Regions from separate parts of the Rothia sp. HMSC064D08 genome, predicted to be linked through region 3. Evidence: riboswitches for the same ligand, from Rfam matches in the RefSeq annotation. Region 3 holds a riboswitch; each other region holds the start of a gene.
The links. A riboswitch is a leader RNA that binds a small molecule or an ion and turns the genes downstream of it on or off. The one in region 3 is predicted to bind S-adenosylmethionine.
Positions count from the first base shown of each region.

Region 1: another riboswitch for S-adenosylmethionine. It lies ahead of HMPREF2625_RS00840 (AMP-binding protein); the one in region 3 lies ahead of HMPREF2625_RS06345 (bifunctional o-acetylhomoserine/o-acetylserine sulfhydrylase).
Region 2: another riboswitch for S-adenosylmethionine. It lies ahead of HMPREF2625_RS05570 (nuclease PIN); the one in region 3 lies ahead of HMPREF2625_RS06345 (bifunctional o-acetylhomoserine/o-acetylserine sulfhydrylase).

Region 1 is NZ_KV797887.1:167,647-170,920, forward strand. Features, by position in the region: gene HMPREF2625_RS00840 (AMP-binding protein) at 1-1,799, opposite strand, end outside; SAM riboswitch class I at 1,805-1,921, opposite strand; gene HMPREF2625_RS00845 (hypothetical protein) at 2,214-3,274, opposite strand, start outside.
Region 2 is NZ_KV797899.1:29,934-33,207, reverse strand. Features, by position in the region: gene HMPREF2625_RS05580 (cell division protein PerM) at 1-983, opposite strand, end outside; gene HMPREF2625_RS05575 (PIN domain-containing protein) at 1,234-1,668, opposite strand; gene HMPREF2625_RS05570 (nuclease PIN) at 1,673-1,951, opposite strand; SAM riboswitch class IV at 1,930-2,058, opposite strand; gene HMPREF2625_RS05565 (hypothetical protein) at 2,323-2,649, shown strand; gene HMPREF2625_RS05560 (hypothetical protein) at 2,672-3,001, shown strand; gene HMPREF2625_RS05555 (hypothetical protein) at 3,024-3,274, shown strand, end outside.
Region 3 is NZ_KV797899.1:216,824-220,097, forward strand. Features, by position in the region: partial or broken gene HMPREF2625_RS11175 (MFS transporter) at 1-339, opposite strand, end outside; gene HMPREF2625_RS06340 (ArsR/SmtB family transcription factor) at 484-834, shown strand; SAM riboswitch class IV at 978-1,091, shown strand; gene HMPREF2625_RS06345 (bifunctional o-acetylhomoserine/o-acetylserine sulfhydrylase) at 1,201-2,547, shown strand; gene HMPREF2625_RS06350 (homoserine O-acetyltransferase MetX) at 2,643-3,274, shown strand, end outside.

The sequences.
Region 1 (3,274 bases), on a different contig from region 3:
CACACGCCAGCCTCCACCACGGCCGGGTGCGTCACGAGCGCAGACTCAATTTCGATGGTCGAAAGGCGGTGCCCAGAAATGTTGATCACATCGTCGATGCGCCCCAGGATGTACACGTTGCCCTCATCATCGACCTTCGCACCGTCACCGGCGAGGAACCAGCCGCGCGTACCGTAGTGCTTCCAATAGGAATTCAGGTAGCGTTGCGGGTCGCCCCAGACAGTGCGTGCCATGGAGGGGCCGATCTTATCGACCACAATGAAGCCCTGTTTGCCGGGCTCAACGAAGTCACCGTGCTCGTCCACCACGCGCACCGAGACTCCGGGGACTTCGCGGGTGGCGCATCCGGGAAGGGGAGTGCAGTGCGGGGTACCTTCGGGGAAGGTCCCTTCGGGCGCGAAGGCGGGGTCGTGTGGCCGTGGGGAGCAGATGGTCGAGCCGGTCTCGGACTGCCACCATGTATCGATAAACGATGCGGTACCCCCACCCACGTGCTTGCGCAGCCACTTCCACGCCTGAGGGTTAATGGACTCGCCCACAGACCCGAGCAGACGCACGGATGAGAAGTCGTATTTTCCGGGTTCGGGGCCGTCAGGAAACGCCCCCATGAGGGAACGAATCAGGGTTGGAGCGGTGTAATAGTTGGTGACGCCGTAGCGTTCGATAACCTCGAAATGACGACCGTAATGCGGAGTATTGGGGGTACCCTCGAAAATAACCTCGGTCACCCCGTTCACAAGCGGACCATAGATTTCGTAGGTGTGCGCGGTCACCCACGCGAGATCGGCGGTACACCAGTGCACAGTCGATTCAACCTTCGCCGGGTCGTTCACGGCAGACAGTTCATCGGGGCGCAGCACCCCATCGTCATCCACATAGTCCGGCAGCAGATCGTACAGCAGCGCGTGGGTGTATGCGGTCTGCACCAAATACCCCGCCATCGTGTGCACTAGGCCCTTGGGTTTGCCCGTGGTGCCGGAGGTATAGATGATAAACAGCGGGTCTTCGGCATCGTGCAGCTCGTACTCATGGGTATCGGGCTGATCGTCCACCAGGTCGTGGTACCAAATATCGCGCCCGGTCGTCCAAGGAACCTGCGCGTGTGCCACGGGGTCTGCGGCGCTTGTCCGGTCCACCACGATCACGTGCTCGATATTGTTCTCACCTGAGCATGCTTCATCGGCATTCACCTTAACGGGCACGACCTTGCCTCGGCGGTTCTGCCCGTCGGTGGTGATCAGAACCTTCGCGCCGGTGTCTTCCACCCGGAACTTCAGCGCCTCCGCCGAGAACCCGCCGAACACGAGCGAGTGAATTGCGCCGATCCGCGCGCACGCAAGCGTGAAAATAATGGTTTCGGGAATAACCGGCAGGTAGATTACTACACGGTCGCCTTTACGCACGCCGAGTTTGAGCAGGCCGTTGGCGGCGCGGGCGATGCGTCGCTGCAGTTCGGCGTAGGTGATAGCTTCACGGTCACCGGGTTCACCCTCGAAATAGAGGGCTACTTTGTCGCCGCGGCCCGCCTCCACGTGGCGGTCCACGCAGTTGTAGGCGACGTTGAGTTTGCCGCCCTCGAACCACTTAATCTCGGGTACGGAGTATTCTTCGATGCCCTCAGCATCGGTTCCGATAACCTGCGGTTTCTGGAAGGTATGCGCGTTGTCCCAAGTCTTGCCCCAGGTTAGGCGCTCGGCTTGTTTTTCCCAGAACGCTACCCGCGCCTCGTCAGATTCGTGCGCGGGGTTGGGGGTGGGTGCTAGAGGATTCGTGAATGAAAAGGGGGAGGGAAGTCCCACAGTATCTCCCATCGGTTACTGGCGTTAGCACCTTCGGCGTTATGAAGGCGCATGATGCGCCACCGCAGGCGAGGTTGCTGCGACGTCGTCGAGCCAGGTCTCTCGGTCGCTCTAGATGGATTACCAATCTAGTAAACCCTGTAGCTGGCGCAGGTGCAAAGACACCCCGTCATATTGCGCGTGTATGCGCCACGTTCGTAACATTCCGCAACATTGCACCCATGCCCACGCATCCACACCACACCCCAATACCGCGAGCAGGTAGGATTTTGTCGACAAGGTAGGATTTTCCTACCTGCTCGGGTCAAAAACCACCTGCTCGCGAACAGCACAAGAAAAACACTCCCACCGGGATGCGCCTCGTCAAGAGGATTTACCCGGCGGGAGTGCCGTTTACTCACCCAAAATTACCGATTAGTTCTGTTTTTGTGCGTTGGTTGAGCCTTTCGAGGCTCCGTTAGGGTTTTTCTGCCCGGATAACCAGTCGTTAGGATCGATCTGAATGTCGTTACGGACGGTGAAGTCGCTCTCTTGATCCTTGTTTTTCTGGTCACCCGTTGATCCCGTCGAGTTGGACTTTGACTTGTCGCTGGGGGTGCTGGGAGTGCTCGGATCTGGATTCTCAGGTTCGCCAACATGATCGATGGATGCCACAGCCTGCTGACCGGTCAGGTCAATATCGCTCTTGGGGGCACCGTTCTCAGGCTCATAGCGCAGAGTACCGTTGAGGATCGTCAAGGTGGTGGTCACACCGTAGCGTTCGAGATAGAAATCTTCAAAATGTGTACCGAACTGGCTGGCCAAGATCTGGTTGTAGACCTGAGTCCCGCCGCCGTTATGACTGGAAGCTACAACATCATGGTCAAGCGTAATATCGACGTAGCCTATCAGCTCATTGCCGTTGGCGGTCATCTCGCTGAAGTAACCGTGCATAGCACCACCGTTGAAGGCGACGAGCTGGGGATTATCGCCGTTTTCTGGTGTGGGATTGACGACGAGGGAAACCGCAAAATCGTCAGTATTTTTATTCCAGCCCGGGGGTTCTGCCCCGTCGATCTCGGCCCAGTCGGGGAAAACGAAACGGTGCTCCAAGCGCAGGCGCGCACCGGCGAGTAGGGTAGTGGTACCCGAGTAGTATGTCTGCTTACCGTCTTTAGTGGTTGCCTTGGGCGCTGAGAACCAGAAACCTGCACCGCCCCACTTTGCCTTGCCGATGCTGCCGCCGGGGGTAAACTTACCGCCACCAGCCGAGTAGAGGCCACTGGAACCTGCCGGAACGCTGGCGTGCTCGTTCTCAACCGGGCCGCTAAATGAATCTAGCCCCAGGAAACTGTTAGTGTCTAGTTCCTGGTGGGTGACGAACGCCTGGGTAAAAATACCGTAGTCAGGGCGTGTGTCATCATACGAAGCCGCATAAGCCGGAACTACAGCGGAAGAAACAATAATTGGGGTTGTCCAAGCGGCGCCCGCCAGAA
Region 2 (3,274 bases), 190 kb from region 3:
AACCACCAACCGGCAACGGCCCCGGCGCCCAGCGAAACCGCCAGACCCGCATACCCGATCCAGCCCAGGCTCTCAGGGATAGCACCCAGCACCGGAAAGAGCGGAAGATCGCCCATCGTCGTCTGCGACCAGCCCACATGCGTATCCACGCCGAACGCAAACCCGGCGCCGGTAGTCCACGACATCGCGTAGATCACCAAGTTCGGGAGGTAACCCAGCTGCAGCAGGGTCACCGCGAGCGCCCCCACCGGCCCGGCGTGAAGTTCCTGGTAGATTGTTGCGATCTGCGACCAGCGCATCATCATGGCAACCACCAGCACCAGAGCACCACCCATAATGAGCGAGAAAATCGCCACCATGGAGGCACGCACAATCGACCACACATAAGAACTCGCCCACCGCGAGTACTGGCTCATCTGCGAAATCTGTTCAGCGGTGTTCACGCCCACCATACGGGCGAGCGAACGCGATTCATAGTAGCCGCCCCAGATCAACCCGACCAGCACCACGATCTGCGGAATCAACGCCGCACCAACAATACCCAACAGATGCCGTTCGGTGCTCGCCCAAGCAAAAGCGACGGCGGCAAAAATACCGTAGGCAGCGCACCCTAATAATACGGGCTTGAAGAATTCCCCCTCATAGGATGCGCGCGCCAGTTTCCGCCCAGACCTAAAGCATAAGAGCACAGGAATAATGCTCAACCCCATGGGCACCAGTGTGAGCATGCCGTGCGGCAGAATAATGCCGAAAGCATTCGGAATATTCAGCGGCACACCGTGCATGAGCAGCCACAGGTGGGAAGCAAGAGTTGCGAGGGCGGGAAAATCCATGCGGTTAAAACCGTTGGTAAACCACACCGCCATGAGCAGAACGAGCACAAGCCCGAAAGAAAGCGCGGCGGTAAAAACTAATTCAACGATGCCCTGCAGCCAGAGTGGCATAGGGGCAGAATACCGGGATGTAGAAGAGCTACTTTTCATCGTTCTTCCATCATGCCATGAAACCCGCCAGCTCGTGTGAGCCTGCTGAGCTTTCGGGGAAATAGTTCCGGTTAATTGGCGGCTAACCTTCGTTAACTGCTCACCGTGAACATAGGGGTTACATGAACGTTACCGATGCGTTATCACCGCTGCAGCGGCGTGTACAGATAACTGCGCCGAGCATTTCTCACGGTCTTCTCGAACACGCAGGTACTCCCCCGGCGCTTACAGCGAAATACGGGACGGACAATTAGTCTTCGATCCACGGATTCACTGCGGGTACGCCCCAGGACCGGTACACCTCAGCTTTTGAAGAAACAATTTCGAGGTCGTGAGCTTGGGCGCTCGCCGCCATCAGACCTTCGAGGGCGGCGGTGGGCAGGGGCTCGGCATCTTTACGTCCGTGACTGTGGGTGCCGCGCGGGGCGCTGCGTCCCGCCCATTCGAGGCTTACGCGCGCATCCACGTTAATGATGTGGTCGGCGAATCTGTCGAGAAGTTCGGCAATCCAGCGGTCGGTCTCTGGGTAGGGGTAGAGTCCTTTGAGCTCGCCTACGCTCAGCACCGAAATGTAGAGGTGTTTATAGGCGCGGCGGCGCAGAAAGGCAACAACTTTGGGATCTGGTGTGGCTTTGCGAATCTCGGCGAGAACATCCGAGTCGAGAAGCAGTCCTGAGGCGCTCATACCCCTATGCTACGCGCAGACCGGCATATTCGACGGCGGGAATACCCTCAGGGTTGGGAAGAAGCAGAAAATTGAGGAATTCGTCGCGCTTAGAAGAAATACGTGCGTAATCCTGAATGCTTACTGCCTGGTAACCGCCGCGTGCGGGCACAGATGCGGCACGCAAATTTTCCTGATAAGAGCGTGCAGGAGTAAGGGGGGATGCTGGAGATGAAGAGCTGTTGTACATTGACAACCATGCGCCGAATGCGCGTTCCTTTCGCGTTGCTCTTGCCTGTACCAAGTGCCACCTAAGGCGGCGAATACAAACCGCTTCGTCATCCGAGCCACCCGTGAACATGGGGTTGGCGTTCGACCATAGTCGGAGCTTATCAGTCGAAACTCTTGAAGCTGAATCCAGGTTACAACAGCTTTCAGGAATCTGTAAACGTGCGAACCCGTCAAAATCTTGTGATTTACATAACGCGATTATGAATGCATATCTGTATATAGCCGCCTCATGGCGGCGTAGTGTGAAGTTTTGGACATTCAGGACAGGTCTACACATTCGAGAAGAATCACGGCACACTGGGTAATGTACAGAAATTTATCTTGCCTCTGATATATCACCATGTCACGTCTGCTTTACGCTTCCGGAAAGAAAGAGTGATAACTGTGAAAAAGACTGTACAGATCATGGGGATAGTGGCCGCAATTTTTCTGATCATTGGGTTTGGCTTGTTCATCCTGGCAGGCTGGGGCTCACTCGTGGAGTATCATGCCCTCGAGTGGAGGGGCGTGCAGCATAAAGGAGCAAGTCCCCTAACGCGAGCAACCGGCAACCTCAGCTACTGGTTCTTAGGCACCGGCTTTCTTACTGGCTTTATCGCCTTGATTCCGTTCTTCACCACGGCGATCAGGAACTCCCGCAAGACGCACAAAAAGTATCCTAAACAGGCTCAAGACCTCCTGAAAGATGGTCAGAACCAGATTGATTCATAGAGTCAGTATCTAAGGAGCGCTCATGAAAAAAGCTATCTACATAGTTGGAGCAACAACTGCAGTGGTCTTCTTTTGTGGCATAGTCCTGTTTATTTTAGGAGAATGGGGCGCTCTCGTGGAGTATCACGCCTCTGAATGGAGGGGTATTCAATTCGAGGGAGCTAGTCCGCTCACACGTGCAACTTTGAATATAAGTTTCCGATTCTTAGGTATCGGCTTCCTCACCGGCATTATCACCTTTATTCTGCTCTTTACAACGACGACCAAGAAGGCACGCAAGGCACAAAATAAGCACAGTGAGCAGAATAAAAACCCCTTGGTAGAAGGCGACCATAACCAGGTTGATTCATAGAGTCAGCATCTAAGGAGTGCTCATGAAAAAAGCTATATACACCGTTGGGGCAGTAGCCGCAGTACTTCTGGTTATCGGGTTTGGATTGCTCATCCTAGCCGGCTGGGGTTCACTCGTGGAATACCACGCCTTCGAGTGGAGGGGCATCGATCCCGCAGGAGCAAGTCCCCTCGTCATGGCGACTAATAATCTGAGCCTATGGTTCTTAGGTATCGGCTTCCTCACCGGCATTATCACCTTAATTCTGCTCTTCACAACGGCGACCAGGAATAC
Region 3 (3,274 bases):
AAACCGGGCGGTAAAAAGAGACCAAAACCCCCATGCTAAACCGCATAAGCCCGTAAAAAGCGTAAAGCCGATGGACCCGGTAAGAATAATGCGCCTGCGATCAATGCGGTCTGACAGCGGGCCTGCAATGAGTGCGAAAACTGCATACCCTAAAGCGTATGCAGAGACGAACCACCCTGATTGTTCTGTGCTGGTGTTGAACTCCTTGCTGAGCAGCGGAAGCAGAGGGGCAGTGAGCAGAGTATCTGTGCCGATGACAAAGAGAGTGCTGAATGAGACAAGCCGCATGGTTGCCTCAGAATTTTGAGGTAGCTGATGAGATGTATTGTGAGAATTCATGGTGTACCCCTTGATGCTATTTCTATGTTCGTCGAAATTAGAATAAATCTATATTATGCTAAAGGGCAAGCCCAAGAGGTAATATTCTGTCACAGAGTCTTGCAGGCTCAATACGTTATGCGAAGAACCTGGAAAGGCATGGTTATGGGTAAAGAACGGCTGCATCACCCCACCCCTGATGATGTGACGTTGGATCGTGTCCTTGGCGCATTGTCAGATCCCATTCGACGAGATGTTCTCGCACGCATTGCTGACCACGGACCGCAGTTCTGCGGTGATTTTGACTATGGAATCGCCAAATCTACGATGTCTTATCATTTCAAAGTGCTCCGAGAATCAGGGCTCATGCACACCGAAGTGCTGGGAACGCACCGTAAAATTACACGCCGAGACAGCGTGATTGAGAATCTTTTCCCCGGTCTTTTAGACTCTGTTGGACTACCACCGGGTCAAGGCCAATGGGATGAATCTGCTGCGGATACTACAGGTGCCTGACTCGGCTAATCGGGTTGAGAGTATACGAATCCCTAAAATGAGGTCAGAGCAAAGGCAATTCATAAAACGTCATCTTTGCAACAATACGCCGAAAACACGTATCCCGCTTGACCGTGCGCGCTTCCTATGAAACTCTAGATGCAGGTCATGAGAGCCAGTGATAAGCCCCAGCTAGCTGGCCGGCAACCCTCCTCCGCGGTGGGGTGCCCTGGGTGAGGACCAGGCGTTGAACACAAAGTACAACGCAAGCGCGGGACCGATGTGCCCGATTCTGGTACATCGTTTTTTCGTTTGCAGAGAAGAAAGCCTAAGAACTCTGTACCGAAATCGGCATGCGGCCCCCTGAACTATCACAAGGAGCTTCGCATGAGCAACACTACAGTCCCGACTCCCGCCAACCCCGCCGGTTGGAAATTTGAGACCCGCCAGATTCACGCGGGGCAGGCACCGGATGCCGCAACGGGAGCTCGGGCGTTACCTATCTACCAGACCACCTCGTTCGTTTTCGAGAACGCAGAACAGGCCGCTAACCGTTTCGCTCTAGCTGAGCTTGGGCCTATCTATACCCGTCTGAACAACCCCACCCAAGAGGTTATCGAAAACCGCATCGCATCCCTTGAAGGGGGAGTGGGTGCGCTTTTGCTGGCCTCAGGCCAAGCGGCTATTACCTATGCGATTCTTAATATTGCGGGCGCGGGCGACCATATCGTGGCTTCCCCATCAATTTATGGGGGAACCTACAACCTACTTAAATACACGCTTGCCGACCTCGGCGTTGAAACTACGTTTGTTGAAAACCCGGACGACCTGCAGCAATGGCGCGATGCGGTTCGCCCCAACACGAAACTCTTCTACGGAGAAACCGTACCTAACCCCCGGAACGATGTGCTCGACATCGAGCCTATCGCCCAGATCGCCCACGACAATGGCGTTCCCCTAATCGTCGATAACACCGTTCCCACCCCATACCTTGTGCGCCCCATCGAATTTGGGGCAGATGTGGTAATCCATTCCGCCACGAAATATCTGGGTGGGCACGGCACCTCAATCGGCGGCGTTATCGTGGACTCCGGGAATTTCGACTATGGTGCCGACCCTGAAAAGTTCCCCAAGTTCAACGAGCCAGCACCTGGCTACCACGGTTTAGTTTATGCCCGTGACTTGGGCAAAGACTCCGCCTTCGGTGCGAACCTTTCCTATATTCTCAAGGCGCGAGTTTCGCTTCTGCGCGACACCGGGGCGGCGATCTCTCCAACTAACGCCTTCAACATTGGTATCGGTCTGGAGACTCTTTCCCTGCGCATCGAACGCCATATCGAGAACGCGACCAAGGTCGCAAACTGGTTGGAGGAGCATCCGCTGGTCGATCAGGTGATCTGGGCCGGTCTGCCTTCATCGCCCTGGTACGAGCGAGCCCAAAAATACCTGCCGAAGGGACCGGGCGCCGTTGTGGGATTCACCCTCAAAGACGCAGACCTGGAACAGACTCGCACCTTTGTGGACGCTCTGCAGCTGCACTCCAATGTTGCGAATATCGGCGATGTACGCTCGCTTGTTATTCACCCTGCATCCACCACCCACTCGCAGCTTTCCGAGGAAGAGCTAGAGGCAATTGGGGTGAGCAAAAACTTTGTGCGTCTCTCGGTAGGTATCGAAAATATTGACGACATTATCGCAGACCTAGAATTGGGTTTTGCAACTCTGAACGCCTAACCTGCACCGCCGCGACCGGGCTGCACAGTAAGTGCCCGGTCGCGGTATCGGTTTCTCGCCTGCCATTACCAACTACCGGTTACCCAGGAGAAAACATGACGGAAAATACCGTACACGCCACCTATCTGTCGCAGCTGCAGCATCCCAGCGCTCAGGGGTACCTGCGGCAGATGGCGATCGGTGATTTCACCCTCGAAAACGGTACCGTGCTTCCACAGGTAAACATCGGGTACGAAACGTGGGGGACTCTTAATAAAGCTGGGGACAACGCGATTCTTATTCTGCACGCCCTCACCGGTGACACCCATGTTTCGCGTGGGATTCCCACATCGGATATGCCTGCACCCAGTATCCGTGCGGTCGAAAGTGATGGTTGGTGGGAAGGTATTGTGGGGCCGGGCGCGGTGGTCGATACCACCAAATATTTTGTGATCGCCCCCAATATCTTGGGCGGATGCTACGGCTCAACCGGCCCGGCAAGCATCGTACCCGAGGGATACCCGGGCGCCGGGAAACCCTGGGGATCACGCTTCCCTCACGTCACTATTCGCGACTCGGTACGAGCCGAAGCCGAACTTATCACCCGGTTAGGGATTAAGAGTTTTCACCACGTCATCGGAGGATCGCTCGGCGGAGCACGCGCTATCGAATGGGCGGCAACCTTCCCCGAGCTGGTACGTGGATGCGCGGTCATCGCCGCCGGCCCCGCCGCCACTGCCGAACAGAT